Regions from separate parts of the uncultured Chloroflexus sp. genome, predicted to be linked through region 2. Evidence: riboswitches for the same ligand, from Rfam matches in the RefSeq annotation. Region 2 holds a riboswitch; the other holds the start of a gene.
What was found. Region 2 has a riboswitch for cobalamin ahead of Q1A00_RS13690 (prenyltransferase/squalene oxidase repeat-containing protein). Riboswitches for the same ligand answer to the same signal wherever they lie in the genome.
Positions count from the first base shown of each region.

Region 1: another riboswitch for cobalamin. It lies ahead of cobO (cob(I)yrinic acid a,c-diamide adenosyltransferase); the one in region 2 lies ahead of Q1A00_RS13690 (prenyltransferase/squalene oxidase repeat-containing protein).

Region 1 covers NZ_CALLJH010000007.1:49,542-57,653, reverse strand. The annotation lists gene cobT (nicotinate-nucleotide--dimethylbenzimidazole phosphoribosyltransferase) at 1-197, opposite strand, end outside; gene cobN (cobaltochelatase subunit CobN) at 282-4,514, opposite strand; gene cobO (cob(I)yrinic acid a,c-diamide adenosyltransferase) at 4,684-5,292, opposite strand; cobalamin riboswitch at 5,410-5,555, opposite strand; gene ilvA (threonine ammonia-lyase, biosynthetic) at 5,632-7,149, opposite strand; gene Q1A00_RS03375 (sensor domain-containing diguanylate cyclase) at 7,136-8,112, opposite strand, start outside.
Region 2 covers NZ_CALLJH010000039.1:77,342-85,453, forward strand. The annotation lists gene Q1A00_RS13670 (bifunctional RecB family nuclease/DEAD/DEAH box helicase) at 1-2,916, opposite strand, end outside; gene Q1A00_RS13675 (YcxB family protein) at 2,900-3,403, opposite strand; gene Q1A00_RS13680 (ATP-binding protein) at 3,416-3,829, opposite strand; gene Q1A00_RS13685 ([LysW]-lysine hydrolase) at 3,943-4,989, shown strand; cobalamin riboswitch at 5,169-5,310, shown strand; gene Q1A00_RS13690 (prenyltransferase/squalene oxidase repeat-containing protein) at 5,456-6,517, shown strand; gene Q1A00_RS13695 (hypothetical protein) at 6,564-7,301, shown strand; gene Q1A00_RS13700 (histidine phosphatase family protein) at 7,523-8,112, shown strand, end outside.

The sequences.
Region 1 (8,112 bases), on a different contig from region 2:
GCCATGACGATAACCGCCGGCTTGGTGAGCCGTGGTCGCTCGCGCCCGGTTATGCCGGCAATCCGGATCGAGAGTTCTTCTAGCCGCCCCAATGAACCAGCCGGTTTGGTGAGGGTGTCTTGCCGACGACGTGCTGCCGCTGCTGCTTGATCATCGAGCGGGCCGATGTGGTTGATGGTGTCGGTCAAAAGGGTCATAGGTGTCTCCTGATACTATGAAAGTCGGATGCCCGATAGCTTTACGGATTGTTCGCCGAATACCTCATCAATAAGAGCTATCCACTAAAGGGAACGTAATCCTTCGCGCTGTTCTTCACCGTAAACCAACACTGCTGCGATAGCGGCTTGCGCCTCGGCGGATGGTTCACGCCACATACCGCGTCCGATTGCTTCGTTCAACCGTTCGGCAATTGCTTGCAACGCCCACGGATTAACCGCTTGCAGCCATTGTTGCACCTCAGGATCACGCACGTAATGTTCGGTTACTTGTTCGTACATCCAATCGGCCAACACCTGCGCGGTCGCATCGTAGCCGAAGAGATAGTCAACAGTTGCGGCCAGTTCAAGGCCGCCTTTATAGCCGTGCCGGCGCATACTGGCAATCCATTTCGGATTAATTACTCGCGCTCGAAAAACGCGCCGCGCCTCTTCGCGCAGATCGCGAGTGCGGGGCCGCGCCGGATCGCTGCTGTCGCCGAAGTAACGAGCCGGGTTACGGCCGCTCAGTGCGCGAATGGCTGCGATCATGCCGCCGTGGAATTGGAAATAGTCGTCGCTGTCGAAGATGTCGTGTTCACGGGTGTCTTGATTTTTGGTGGCGACCTGCACCGTACTGAGCGCAGCGGCAAAGGCGGTCTCTGCCGGTACGCCTTGCTCGGTTGCGGTGTAGGCATACCCGCCCCACTTCAAGTACACCCGCGCCAGATCGGTTTCATCGCTCCAGTTTTGGCCGTCAATCAACTGGAGCATACCGGCGCCGTAGCTTCCCGGCGGACTGCCGAAGATGCGGTAGCGCGCCTCTCGCTGGGCAGACTCAGCATCTGTGCCGCTCTCGACCAACGCCTGTTCGGTCATCAAGACGTGTTTGCGCGGGAAGTTCATCGTCAGCGGTTCGTCAAGCGCAATCACTGCCTGTACCGCTTGATCGATCAACTCGATAAGATGGGGAAAGGCGTCGCGGAAGAAACCGCTAATCCGGCAGACGACATCGATCCGCGGGCGACCAAGTTCAGCGAGCGGGATAATATCGAAGCCGATCACGCGCCGATTCTCACGTTGCCAGCGCGGGCGCACGCCAAGCAGGGCTAATACCTGCGCCACGTCGTCACCGGCAGTGCGGATGAGGCTGGTGCCCCAGATGCTGATGCCGACACTTTCAGGGATGGCGCCGTATTCGCGCTGGTAGCGCTGGATCAGGTCGCGCGCCAGCCCTTGGCCGGTCTCCCACGCGGCGAGGCTTGGCACGCTGCGCGGATCAAGGCTGTAGAAGTTGCGTCCGGTCGGCAGAACGTGGGCCATGCCCCGCGTCGGCGCGCCGCTCGGCCCCGGCGGTACGAACCGACCGCCAAGCGCGGCCAGCAGATGTACGATTTCGTCAGTTGCGCTCTGGCGTAAGCGCGGTACGATCCATTCGCAGGCGTAGCGCAGCGCCGCAGCAACCGGCTCGTGATCTCTATGTGCCGGCAAAGCATCTGTCAGCACACCAGCAACTGCCGCTGTCTCCCAACCAGCATCATTGAGCCGGCTCAATATTTGCCGGCAAAGATTCTCAAGAGCCGCGATGCAATCGGCATTGGTTGCCCACTGCTCGTCACCGAACCGCCGTCGGCCCGGCTGTTCCTGCAAGGTGCGCCAGTCTTCTCCCAACGCCGCCGCGACCGTTGCCGGCAAGCTCGGCGCGTGCAGGTTGGGCAAACGCAGCAGGTGGTACACCAGATCGACCAACTGCGCGCCAACGGGTACCGTGCCGAGAATGTGCAGACCATCGCGGATCTGCGCGCCGGTCAGTTCGCACAAATAGCCTTCGATGTCTTCGAGTAGGTGAGCAACCTCACGCCCTTCTAACTCGGCCAACACGGTGGGCGTACCGTCTTCAAGCACACTCCCATCCCACTCGTGCTTGTGATCGCCGTGATCGGCCTGTAACACATAGCGCAGATCGTCAGCCAACTGGCTGCGTTGCAGCACCTCCCAAATCTGGCGCTGCAAGAGCGGCAGCTTGCTCGGATCGAGCCGTTCCATACGGTAGTATTCATCGACCAATTGGGCCAATTCGGCCAAATCGCCATATGCGCCTGCGTTGGTCATCGGCGGAGTGAGGTGATCGATGATTACCGCATGGGCGCGCCGCTTGGCTTGGGTACCTTCACCGGGATCGTTGATGATGAAGGGGTAGATCAAGGGCAGATCGGCAAGAAATGGATCGGGAAAGCAGGTAGCGCTCAACCCAACCCCTTTGCCGGGCAGCCATTCGAGCGTGCCGTGCTTACCGAGATGGATGATCGCATCGGCGCGCCATTCGTCGCGTAGCCAGCGATAGAGCGCGTAGTAGTTGTGCGGCGGCGGCAGGTCGGGCCGGTGGTAGATGGCATCGGGATCCATATCGTAACCGCGCGGCGGTTGCAGCGCTACAAACACGTTGCCGAATTCTAACCCGGCCAGCGCCAGCGCGCCGTTATGCACATACGCGCTTCCCGGCGGCGGCCCCCATTGGCGGGTCATAGCCGCTTGCACCTCCGCCGGCAGCTCGGCAAACCAGCGTTGGTAGGTAGCCACCGGAATCCGGTACGATTGGGCCAACTGCTCGGTAGTCAACCACGTCTCGTCATACGAGCAGCGTGCAATCAGATCGGCGATCAGCCGGTCGCCGTTTTCCGGCAAATCGCCGACCATATAGCCAGACTCGCGCAAGGCGGCAAACAGGCGCATCAGCGAGGCCGGTGCATCAAGGCCGACCGCATTGCCGATCCGCTGCGCTTTGGCGTTACTGTTAGTCAAGATGACCGCGATCCGCTTCTGCGCATTCGGGATGCACCGCAATTGCGTCAACCGCCAGACCATGCCGGCCAGCCGTTCGATCCGCTCTTGATCGGGCAATGAGCGCGCCGCCGACTCGCCCGCTTGGGCTTTAAACGCCACCGGTATGCCAATGATTCGGCCATCAAGTTCAGGCAAGGCCACATTCATCGCCGTATCGAGCGGCCCCAACCCGCGCCCGTCGCGCTGCCATACCTCGCGACTGGTACTGCTGATCAACGCCTGCACGACCGGCACATCGAGTTGCGCAAATGGATGCGGATCACTATCGCCAAGCGCAAAGCTGAGCGTCGAGACGATCACATCAACCGGCCCGGCTTGGCGCAACAGATCGAGCGCCACCGGCAGGCCCGCCGTATTCACCTCTTTGAGCGAATGGGTGTAGACTGCGCGCACGCGCAAGCCGTGCGCTTGCAAGCCAGCGATCAGCGCATCGACAAAGGCGGTATTGCCGCTGAGCAAATGGGCGCGGTAGAAGAGTAGGCCGGCTACCGGCGCGTCATCAGCCGCCAGCGCCGGTTGGGCCACCTTGCCGCGCCGACGTAGTTTGGGTGGGGTGTAGATACCGTGGAGCGGCAATTCGACCGGCGGATCGTAGCCCCACCCGCTCGCCAACAGGTAATCGCTCAGACACTGCAAGCCGTTGGCAAGATTGGCCGCGCCGCCAGCCTGAAAATAGGCGCTCGCCAGCATCGCCAACGGCACGCCAACTGTCGAACGTGCCATCAGATCAGGGTCAACCTGCTCGACTGCCGGCACACAGAGTAGGAAGCCGCCCGTCGCCGCCGCCCATTGTTGCAGCCGTTCGAGACCATAGGCGAATGCTGCCGGACTGTGCAGGCGCGCTACCACGATCGCAGCCGCAGGCAGATACTGTTCGAGCAAGCGGTCAATCGCCGCCGGTTCGGCCAACCGGCCCACGTGCGCCATCCGCACCGGCGCAAAGCCGTCGGGCAACAGGTCGAGCGCCTGCTCGAGCGCGAGCAAGTCAGTATCGGCTTGGCTCAGCACGAGAATGCCATCACCAACCACTGCCGGTAGTCGTTCGGCGATCGTGGTCGGCGCACTCACGCCATCCCAGCTAAAGCCGTTGAACAGGTGCGGCGCCAATGCCGACGGTGGCGGCAGCGGATGATCGGCTGCCAGTAGCTCCTCAATAAAATCGTACAGAATCGGGATAAGCGCCGGATCGTTCAGCGAATGAAACCAGTATGGCCGCCCATCCATCAGCAAAAGGGCCACATTCGCCAGTGGGCATGGCCCAAGACAACCGCCTTGGCTCAGATGCACCCGATTGCGCAGCCGCCGCCGCTCCCATTCGCGATGGTACAGATCAGTAGGTACCGGCGCAAAGCCGCGCTCGGTGTGGCCACAGCAGCAGCCGGTCGCACAGATGATCAGCATCCCGCGCCGGGCACCGGCATTGACCATCCGCCCATCGAGGCGCTGCACCATATTGCGTTTGAGCGATTCGACCATGGTTCCTCGCTGCTAGTGCCAAATTTACCGCCAAGAACGCAAAGGACGCGGAGGGGCGCTTCATTGGTCACACGCACAACCGAACTTGCTATTCAACTTCCTCAACCTCTGCGCTCTCCGCTTCCCCCTGCGGTAAAAAACTACCTCAGCAGTCAATGCTCGCAAACCCTCAATACTCAATCCCCGGCTGAGCGCGAATACCCTGATCACGGAACGGATGCTTTATTTCCTGCATTTCGGTGACCAGATCGGCATACTCAATCAACTCCGGCGGCGCATAGCGGCCAGTAATGATCAGATGAAGCATCGGCGGCTTATGCACCTTCAGCCACTCCACCACCTCAGTGGCCGGCACCCAGCCGTAGTGCATCACATAAGTAAACTCATCGAGCAAAAAGACATCGAAGTCGCCGCTGGCAATCTGCTGCTTGGCCAACTCCCAACCGTGCAACGCCCGCGCCTGCGTCTCATCGAGATTGCGGCTCGTCCACGTAAAGCCATCACCGAGCGGCGTCAGGGTAATCCCCATGCGCTCAAGCGCGCGCAACTCACCAAACTTAGCCTGTTCGTGTTTGATAAACTGCACACCACCGACACGCATATTGCGCCCCCACGCACGCAGCAGAATACCGAGGGCAGCAGTAGTTTTGCCTTTTCCATTGCCCGTATTGACGATCACCAACCCTTTAGGCTGATGACTAGCCCGCACTGCCTTGCGGCGCGCTTCAGCTTCAGGCGATGAACCCGGCTCAGTTGGTGTTGTGGGTGTATCTTCCATACGTTGCGCCTTTACAACTAAAACAAGAACCCCAGCCACTTGCACTGGCCGGGGTTATGAAACGATGACGCGCAGGTATGCGCCTCCCGTTCATCCTCCTTGGCACGAGAAGGGCTGAACGAACCATTACATCGCGGCAGGCGTCCTGGCTTCCGACCGATAACGGCCGGTTACAGTTGCGGCACAGCGCTGGACTTGCACCAGCTTCCACCTTTACGCCCTAGCATCCGGGCTAGCGGGACACCGCGATGGGTATGGAATTGCGTATGTGCAATAATGCGTCAATTATAACACAGAATCGCTGATGCACTATCAAGCGCAATGCTGCGCAAGCTAGTCTCACTTCAAAAACAGATGGTACGCCGGATTATCGCTCTGCTCTTGGTACGGATAGCCTAACCGACTCAGCGAAGCGTAAAACCGGTCGAGGTCAGCATCAGGCACCTGAATCCCCGCCAGCACCCGGCCATGGGCGCTGCCGTGATTGCGGTAGTGGAACAGACTAATATTCCACGACGCATCGAGTGACTCGAGAAACTGGAGCAACGCCCCCGGACGTTCAGGAAACTCGAACGAAAAGAGCCGTTCATCGGTCGCTTCTGGCGCGCGCCCACCAACCATGTGGCGCAGATGAATAATTGCCAGCTCATCATTGGTCAGATCGAGCACTGTGTAGCCGGCATTCCGCAACCGCTCGGCCAACTCGTGACGCTGACGCGCATCGGTCAGTTGCACACCAACAAACACGTTCGCATCGGGACGAGGTGCATAACGATAGTTGAACTCGGTAATGTTGTGCGGCCCAATGGTACGACAAAACTGCTTAAACGAACCGGGGCGTTCGGGGATAGTGACGGCAAAGAGGGCTTCGCGTCGTTCGCCAATCTCGGCCCGCTCGGCGACATGGCGCAGGCGGTCGAAATTCATATTTGCGCCACAGGTCAACGCCACTGCCGGCAGATCGGTGCCGTACTCGGCAATGTACCGCTTCAGACCGGCGACTGCCAACGCCCCCGCCGGTTCCATAATCGCGCGCGTATCTTCAAACACATCCTTAATCGCGGCGCAGACCTCATCGGTCGTCACGCGGACAAAATCATCAACGTAGCGTTGCACAATCGCAAAGGTATGCTCGCCGACACGCCGCACCGCCACGCCATCGACAAAGATGCCGACCTGATCGAGCGTCACCCGATAGCCAGCCCGCACGCTCTGATACATCGCATCGGAGTCGTCCGGCTCAACGGCAATAATTTCGATATTGGGGTTAATACTCTTGAGAAAGATCGCAATACCGGCGATCAAGCCGCCGCCCCCCACCGGCACAAAGACCCGGTAGCGTTCGGACCGCATCTGCTGCGAAATCTCAAGCCCAATCGTTCCCTGCCCGGCGATCACCAGCGGATCGTCATAGGGATGGATGAACGTCAGACCTAATTCCTTCTGCAAACGATAGGCATGGGCCTCGGCGTCACTGTAACTATCGCCGTAGAGCACCACCTCGGCGTTGCGGCGGCGGCACGCCGCAACCTTTATTTCAGGCGTGGTCACTGGCATCACGATGAGGGTGCGAATGCCCAGTTGCTGACCAGAATAGGCCACGCCTTGGGCATGATTCCCGGCAGAAGCGGTAATCACACCGCGCGCCTTCTCGTCGGGACTCAGATGCGCCATCCGATTATAAGCACCGCGCAGCTTAAACGAAAAGATTGGCAACAGATCTTCGCGCTTAAAGAAAATCTGCGCCCCCAGCCGCGCGCTGAGCAGCGGCGCCGGTTGCAGAGGCGTTTCTTGCACCACATCGTAGACCCGGCTGGTCAGAATCCGTTGCACATAGGTAAAATCAGGGTTCGGCATATGTAGAAAGCTCCTGTGCGCCGCAGACACGGTTGCGCCCTCGCTGCTTGGCCAGATAGAGCGCCCGATCGGCATCAGCAATGAGGGAAGACGGATCAGGATGAGAAACGGCTTGAAAGGTCGCAACACCGATGCTGAGCGTTAGCGTAATCTGTTGCTCATCAACTAGAAACGGCGTAGCCATCACCGTCTGGCACAAGCGTTCAGCCGCTAACAACGCCGCATGATACGGTGTTTCCGGTAAGATCAAACCAAACTCTTCGCCGCCATAACGCGCTAGGATATCGGTATCACGCAGTTGTTGCCGGCACCGGCGCGCCAATTCGCGCAAAATATGATCACCGGCCAGATGGCCGTAGGTATCGTTCACCTGCTTAAAATGATCAATATCAATCATCGCAATACTGACCGGGGTATGATACCGGCGCGAACGATCGATTTCGTGTTGTAAATGTTGCAGAAAATGGCGCCGGTTCACCAACTCGGTAAGCGTATCGGTCATCGCCAGCGTCTGCATATGGGCAAAGCGCAGAGCATTGTACAGCGCAACCGCCACCGTCGCCGCTAGCATCTCGAGTGCGCTCAAATCAGACATGGTATAGGCATCGAGGTGATCGTGCCACGCCAGCAATGCGCCAATAATCCGATCACCAACCACGAGCGGCGTCGCCAAGAGTGATTGATGATCCAGATCGCCTTCGATCTCAAGCGCGGGTTGCATCGCCGGTTCAGGCAGCGCGTGCGCCCCTGACAGCCGCAGCGAGACGCCGAAACGAAGCACGTAGCCAGCAATACCTTGCGTAAGCGGCAGTTGCAACCTTGGTTGGCGGCCAGCCGTCGTTACCAGATAGACATACTCGACCATCTGCTGGTCATTCAACAGCGCAATGGTAAAACCAGCATGGGAGATTAACCGGTTGACAGCGCGATGGATTGCCTGATAGAGTTGTTCGAGATCCAGCG
Region 2 (8,112 bases):
AAAGGCCGACGTGTAGCTCTTGCCGGTGCCGGGCGGGCCTTGCACCAGCAAGGTGGGAGCATCGCCATAGTTGGCAATGTAATCCATCTGGTGCTCATCAAAGGGGTGCAACACACCAGCCTCGGCCAACACACGCAACCCCGCGACGAACTGGTCGTGCCCAGTTTGCGCCGTTTCCGGCAACGCGACCCGCACCCCGGCGGGATCGTTCAAGCGCACGTAGAGCGCATTGACTGCCCCTTTCTGCAATTCCCGCACTACCTCCATACAGCGCTGGCCATAGATGTCGTTGGGATCGGCCTCGATCGTATACAGCTCGCCGGCTTGCGGCCAACGCCAATTGCTGTTGAAGGTGAACCGTCGATCGCCTGTGCTATAGCGATGTTCAGGCTTCAGCAACACCCGTCCGTCTGCTTCAATCGCAACCAGCGTCGCCCGTGGCTGATAGAGCAGTTGGCGAACCGTGGTGGTGAACGGTTCGCGCTGGTCGGGTGGCAACCGTTCATCAACGCTCCAGCGCGGCGCGAGAATGACCTTATCGCCGGGCGAGAGACTAGTCAAGCGCAGTGTTGTTGCGAGATCGCACTCAACACCGCTGAGATCAATCCGCAGACACAGCGGCACATCAGGCAGCGGCAGCGGCTCGACCTGCTTTTTCTGCTCGGCCTTCAACCGCACCCCTTTCCGGCCACCGGTCAATTCAGCCTTCAACGCCTGCCGGCGCTCGTTTTCGGCCAGCGTCTCGAGCAAGGCCGGGTCTTGATCTTCCAACTCGTAGCGCACAATCAGGCTAGTACCGGCCAGTACCCGCTGTTCGGGCGGCGGCAGATGCTGCTGCCCCCATGTCACCAGCGCCACGTACCGCTCGAGCAACAGAAATTCGGCCAGCGCATCGGCCAAAGTATGCGCCCGTCGTGAGTAGTTGACAATGCACGAGAGATCAAACGCCGGTTTGGTTGTGCGCGGATTGCGCGGTACTTGATCGACCAGCAGTGCGATGGCATGTAGCCGCTTCTCGACAAAGTTGATGACATCTTGCCGCTTGACTCGCCGGTAATCAACCAAATCGTCATTGCCGTGACCGGGTGGCGGCGGTAATGCATCCCACGCTGCATACACATATTCAAGAGGTATCTGATTGTTGAAGCGTACCCGTCGGGTATACCAGCCCAAATCTTTGTCATTACCGAGATCATCGAACACGCGCCGGTAGAAGAGCCGGCGATACTCGCCCCAATCAAACCGCTGCATGTACGCCAAGCGCGCCAACGAGTCGTAGGCGAGCGGGTCGTTGCGGAACCGACGGCGCTCGCTGATTAGCACCGTTACCATCGGCGCTTCAAAACCGGCGCTCTGCGCCGCCAGATCGTAGAGTGGGGTCGAGCCAAAGACTTGAGGGTGGCGGGCCAGCCCGTCGAGCAGGTTTTGCAAACTGAACGAATCGGGCACGATTAGATGGATAGGCGCTTGCCGAGTCTCATCAGCCACCGCAACAATCGCCTGCAAGAGTTCATTGATCCATTCTTCCAGCAACTTCCCTTCATCGGCTGGCAACTGCGGCGGTTGGTCGAGTAATTTGATCAGTGTCCGTTCCTGAGAGGGGACACCGTTTCTATACCCAACCACCAGCGCACCGAGCAACACTAGCATGCCCTTCGTATGGTCGTAAAGCGGGTCAAGATAGACGGCGATCAGGTTGGGATGGAAATCGGCGCTTACAGCAGGCAACGAGCTATGGCCTTTGTAGGGCAGATAAGCGGTAGCTGTGAGCCGATCGCCACGCCAGCGGCGAAACGCGCGGGCGCGGTGAATCAACTCATCGAGACGCGGGGCCAATATGGGATGGCTGTGCAGTTGGTTAATCAATGGACGGTGGCTGTCCGGCGTGATCAACCGCTCGCCATCGAACTCTTTGAGCAGAGCCAGTTGGTTCGTGGTGGTAATACCGTGCGCGCGTAAAGCTGCCTTCTCCGGCTCGGTGAGCGACGGGATAAGTGAGAGGTCATCGTGGGTGGCAGCCCAGCGCATACACACTTCGTTATAGAGGCAGCCATCGCACTTAGCAGTGAGATGAAATGGCAACTCGGCAAACGGCGCAGTGGCGGTAGTCGCCAAAATCGATGTCGACCCATCGAGCAGGGTCTCAATCTCGGCGAGGTAAGGGGCAGGATCGGCAATCAGCTCAAGCTGAGCAATCGTCACACCGAGGAGATCAGATGCCTGCTGGCGCTCATTGGCCACCCGCCGCTGTTCAGCAGGGGTATGCTGCGGTGATGGTGTCTCACCGCGATAGAGCACGCCAAGCCGGATGGAAGCCAGCGTCACGCCGGCATCGCCCGTTATCTGTTCGAGCAGACGTTGGTAACAGGCCAACTGCAAGCGGTGCTCGATCTTGGCTGCCGCCGAACTTTTGGTGTCAATAATGATCGCATGGCAAGCGCCGGCATCATCGCAGGATAGCAACAGCAGATCGACATCGCCGCTCATCTCCCAGCCGTACACGCGCGCGGCTAAGCGGGGTTGAAACAGCACGTGGGTCGTGTTGGGCGTCAGATGCCGCAACTGGTCAATAACGATATGATTGTGATTAGACAGCAAAAAGTTGGGAACACCCTGTTGCCGGCGCTGCGCGCAGTGAATCGCCTGCGGAAACCGCTTGCGCACCTGCGCCTCGATCTCCTGCTCAAACTGGCGCCCAGCGATGGTCAGCATCGGCGGGAGGGGCTGAAGCGACATACCGTAGCGGGGCAGCCAACTCAGCTCCTTCCGGCGTTCGTGCAGGCGCAAGCGCAGATAGCGCCGGCACTGATCGAGCCGCAGGTACTGGGCTAGATCGGTGGGAGAAATCGCCTGCGGTTGGGCCGAGTCAAGCGCCAACGGCGGTAAGCGCTCATCTATCTCATGCTGCTGGCTCATCGAACACCCCCGGCTCTGGCTTGGGCTCGATCCGGTTGCGCAGCATGCGCTCGAAAGCGCCTACTTGGCGGGGGCCAATCGCGCGGGCCGAGATGAGCAACACCTGCCCATTGATCAGTTGCAGCTCGTAAACACCGCCAAGCTTGCGCCACGCGCGCACCTTCGACCATGGAATCTCGCTGCGCCCGCTGCGTGCGCTGACGATCAACGTCTCGCGTCCCAATTCGTAACGAGTTGGCTGGTAAATCGGTAGATCGCAGTTGCGGCTCTGGCGGTAGATCAGGACAAAACCGGTGATGGCGTAGACCAGAAACGGAATCCAGCCGCCGATCAGGGCTGGCGCTTGCGGGATGCTCGGATCGTAGATCACGAATGCGGTCAAGATAGCGGCGACAAACGCAAACACGTAGAAAATCGGCCGGCGAAAATAACGGCTCAGTGCATGGCGCGTAAACTCGCGCTGGCTAATAGTGCTCTCGATAATCATGGCCAGTTACCGCTAAAAAGCATTCCACTTCACCAGTATTAATTCATTTCCACCCTGAGGCAATACTCGATATTGTAAATCATCGAGCAGATGGCGCGACAAAAATAACCCCAACCCGCCGGCGCGTTGCTGGCCGCGCCCGATCAGATTGCGCGGCAGCGGCACATTGAGCGGGTTGAAGGCCGGCGCGGCATCGCAAATGCGCACACACAGCATATCACCGTCGTTCCAGACATCGACCCAAATGGGGCCAGCTTGGCCGCCATAGCCGTAGGTAATCGCATTGGAAATCAGCTCATTAGCCGCATACACAACATCGTCGATACTATCCCGGCGAGCGCCGATATTGCTGGCCGCATCAGTGATGAAACGCCGGATCTGTTTAAGGCTGCGTAGGTCGGCGTTAAAGACGAATGATGCGGACATATTATCTCCAGTATAGGTGGGGATTCGGCAAATATATCGTGCATGATACCATAGGGTGAGGAAGTAGTGAGTAACAATACCTCTGTTAGGTTATCGCTGAGGAGAGTTTGATAATGCATGAAGCGGTTGAATTTCTCATTCGCCTCTTGCGCACGCCATCGTTATCGGGCCACGAAGCGGCGGCGGTGCAGGTGATGGTCGAGCAGATGGCGGCTTTTGGCTGGGAAGCATTCGTTGATGAGTCGGGCAGCGCGGTTGGGCATGTGGGCACAAGTGGGCCGCTGGTGGTGTTGCTCGGCCATATTGATACTGTGCCGGGCGAGGTGCCGGTGCGGATCGAGGATGGTAAACTGTACGGACGAGGCGCGGTTGATGCCAAAGGGCCGCTGGCAACGTTTGTGTGGGCGGCGCGGCGGGCCGAATTGGCCGGCACGCTTAACTGTCGGCTGGCGATCATCGGTGCAACCGAGGAAGAGGCGGCCAGTTCGCGCGGCGCACATGCCGCCCGTGACCGGTATCGTCCGGCATTCTGCGTGATCGGCGAGCCAAGCGGTTGGGATCGGATCACGCTGGGGTATAAAGGACGCTTGCTGACGCACTACCGGTATCAGCAGCCGGCTGCCCACAGCGCTGGTGAACAGCGTGCCGCACCTGAGCAGATGGTTGATTTTTGGCGTGCAGTTGAACAACATTGTCAGCATGTGAATGCGGGGCGTGAGCGACTGTTCGAGCAGTTGATCCCCTCGTTGCGCCGCGTGAGCAGTGGCAGCGACGGAATCAGTGAATGGGTAGAAGCGACTGTTGGTCTGCGCCTCCCACCCGGCATTGATCCGCACGAGTTAGCCGAGACCGTGCGCAGGCTGGCCGGCCCGGCAGAGGTAGGATTTGAAGGGGCCTGTCCCGCCTTCCAAAGCTCACGCACCACGCCGCTGGCCAGCGCCTTTGTGCGTGCTATCCGCCAACACGGCGGTCAACCGGCCTTCTTGCACAAAACCGGCACTGCCGATATGAACGTGGTCGGGCCGGTGTGGCAATGCCCGATCGTCGCCTACGGGCCGGGCGACTCGCGCCTTGACCACACCCCCGACGAGCACGTCGAGCTGGCTGAATACGAGCGGGCGATTGCGGTGTTGGCCGAGGTGCTGGCGCAATTGCGGTGATGGGGAGGGAGTTAGGGAGATGGGGAAAGATTGACAATCCCGACTCCCTACTCCTTGCCTACAAACGGGCAAGCCGCTTGTAGCGAGAGGGTAGTAGGGAGATTGCCAAGCTCTACTCCATTGACGCACGGTAGCAATTATGGTACTATCGCCGCAATTGAATATAAGTAATTGCGGGGTAGCAACCCCGCCAGCAGGGAGCCCGGAGGAAGCGAAGGGCTTAATTGGGGGAAGTCCGGTCAAAGGCCGGCGCAGTCCACGCTACTGTAGGTCGCCATCGGCGACGAGCCAGAATGCCCGTCCCTGCTTGTTCGCTATCACACCCGCGCTGGAAAGGGGGTGAGGCGCGCGCAAGATTGGCGTTCTTTCTTGCCTTCGCACCCTTCCACAGCCGTGGAAGGGGTTTTTGTTGTCGGGGCAATAGATCTGTTGGATTGTGATGTTTTGTTGAACGAAAGGGATCTGCATGATGCGCCGGGTTTTTGCACTATTCCTTGCCACGGTGTTGAGTATCGCCGCTTGGCTGCCGGTCGCTGCGCAGGGCACGGCGGTCGAATCGGCGCTGAAATGGGTCGCCAGTCAACAGCAAGCCGACGGGAGCTTTGCCGGTTTTGGGCCGGGTGACACAGCCGACGCGATCGTCGCTTTCGTAGCTGGTGGTCAGCAACCGTCGGCCAATGCCGTGACCTACCTCGCCGGGCAGGCAGCCACCTACGGCACCTCATCAGCCGGTGCGACGGCCAAACTGATATTGGCCGCCGTCGCCGCTCAGAGCGATCCGCTCAACTTCGGCGGGGTCAATCTAGCCCAACAGCTTGGTTCAACGTACAACGCAACGACCGGTCAGTACGGTAGCGATGTGTACGGTCATGCGCTCGCATTATTAGCGATCAAGGCAATGGGTGTGCAACCGCCAGCGGCGGCGATTGACCGGCTGATCGCGCTGCAATTGCGCGACGGCGGCTGGAGCTTTGATGGCACGGCGGCAACCGGTAGCGATACGAACACCACGGCGTTGGCAGTGATGGCGCTGGCTGGCCGGGCCCGCGCCGCTGATGCGCTGAACGCGGCGCGGGCTTACCTGCGCGGCCAGCAAAACCCTGATGGCGGCTTCCCCTACTCGCAGACATCGCCGTTTGGCAATGCCAGCGATGCTAACTCGACGGCAGCGGTGACGATGGCCATCATTGCCCTCGGCGAAGATCCCAGCGGCGCAGCGTGGAAGCAAAGCGACGCGACGCCACTCAGTGCGTTGGCCGCCTTCCAAAACAGCAGCGGTGCGTTCCGCTATCAAAATGCGATGCCCGATGATAATGCGCTCGCGACCTATCAGGCTATTCCGGCGCTGGTCGGGAAGGCATTGCCGGTGGCGACGACCTCGATCCCAGCAGCGCAGAGCCTGATTGCGCCGGCGACTACGCTGCCGCGCACTGCTGGCGAAGCACAGCCGCTATTGCCGCTGCTGGCGCTGGCTGGCTTGCTGGCGTTGGCGGCAGGGCAAGCGTTGCGGCGGACGCAGGTAGGATAATGAGAAGATAGCTTGCAGGGCACAGCGCTGCTGTGCCCATACAGCGATGAAGCGAATTTTTCAACTTGTTGGCTTAATCGCGATCGCGCTTCTCTCTGGCGTGGCTGCCGCGCAACCGGCGGTTAACCGCGCCGGAGTAGTCGTGCGGTTTGGCAATGGCGAAGTTGTTACTGCGTGCGTCGAGTTTAGTGAGCCGTCGATCAGCGGATTAGAGCTGCTCGAACGTAGTGGCCTGCCGGTCATTAGCCAGCAAAGCAGCATTGGCGCAGCGGTATGCAAAATTGGGCGCGAAGGGTGTGATTATCCGGCCACCAGTTGTTTCTGTGCTCGCGATCAGCAGGGTCGGGCGGTGTATTGGGCCTTCTACCGGCGCGAAGCGGGTGGGTGGCGCTACTCTAACCTCGGTGCGAGTAGCGTGCGGGTGAGCGATGGCGATCTGCACGGGTGGGCATGGGGGCCGGGTGATGCCAGTGGCGGGGCGGTTCCGCCTCATCTGGAACTCGCCGATGTATGCCGGAGTGAAGCGGCGGAAGCGGCGACTATAGCGCCGACAGCGACGGCAGCACCTACCACAACGCCACCGCCGGCGGCGACGGCAACACCCACCGCAACGGCAGCACCTACCACAACACCACCGCCGGCGGCGACGGCAGCACCCACCGCAACGCCACCGCCGGCGACCGGCACTGCCGGGCAATGGCTGGGCTTTGCGGCGCTGGCGGCGTTGTTAATCGGCGGTATTGTTGTGGCGGCAACGAATCAACGAATGAGAGGAACGAATTAACGAATAGTGATGTACCAATGGAAAGCCGCACGGCGGTGTGGCTCCTACAGCGGCGTGATCATACGGCAAGGGTGGGAGGCGGTCGACGGCGGGGGGCCGGTCGAGGGTAACCCCGCACGGCAATGCGGCTCCCTGATCGAGCCAACGATACATCGTATTATCTCTCTGCAACGCCAATGCGCGTGCCGTCAATAGTGAGAGGATAGGGGGTTAACGACACAATGCGCACCAGTGTCTGGCTCGTTCGCCATGGCCAAACCGAAGCCAACCGTGCTCGCCGGTATCTGGGCCGTGGCGATAGCCCGCTGACCGAGTACGGCCTGCGCCAGCACGCAGCGGCGGCGAATCGGCTGCGCGCGTTGCCCTTTACCCATGCTATCGCCAGCCCTACCCAGCGCACGCGCGCGTTGGCTGCGGCCCTGCTGCAGCATCGTTCCATCCCGTTGCGTGAAGACTCGCGCTGGATCGAGGTTGATCAGGGTTTGTGGGAGGGACTAACCTACCGTGAAGTAGGGCAACGCTTCCCAACCGATGCCCAAGCACGTTGGGCGTTAGGGATAAACGGGCGACCTACCGGCGGCGAGAGTCTGGCTGAGGCGGCGACGCGGGTGGCGGCAGCGTGGCAGGAGCTGTTGGCAAACTATCGCGGCGGACGGGTTCTCGTGCTGACCCATGCCACACCTATTCAACTAGTGCTCTGTTTTTGTTGTAATATCCCGATCGCTGAACACTGGCGCTGGCGGATCGATTTGGGTAGCATCACTGCGCTTGATATCTACGGCGCGTCAATTATTATCCGCACGGTGAATAC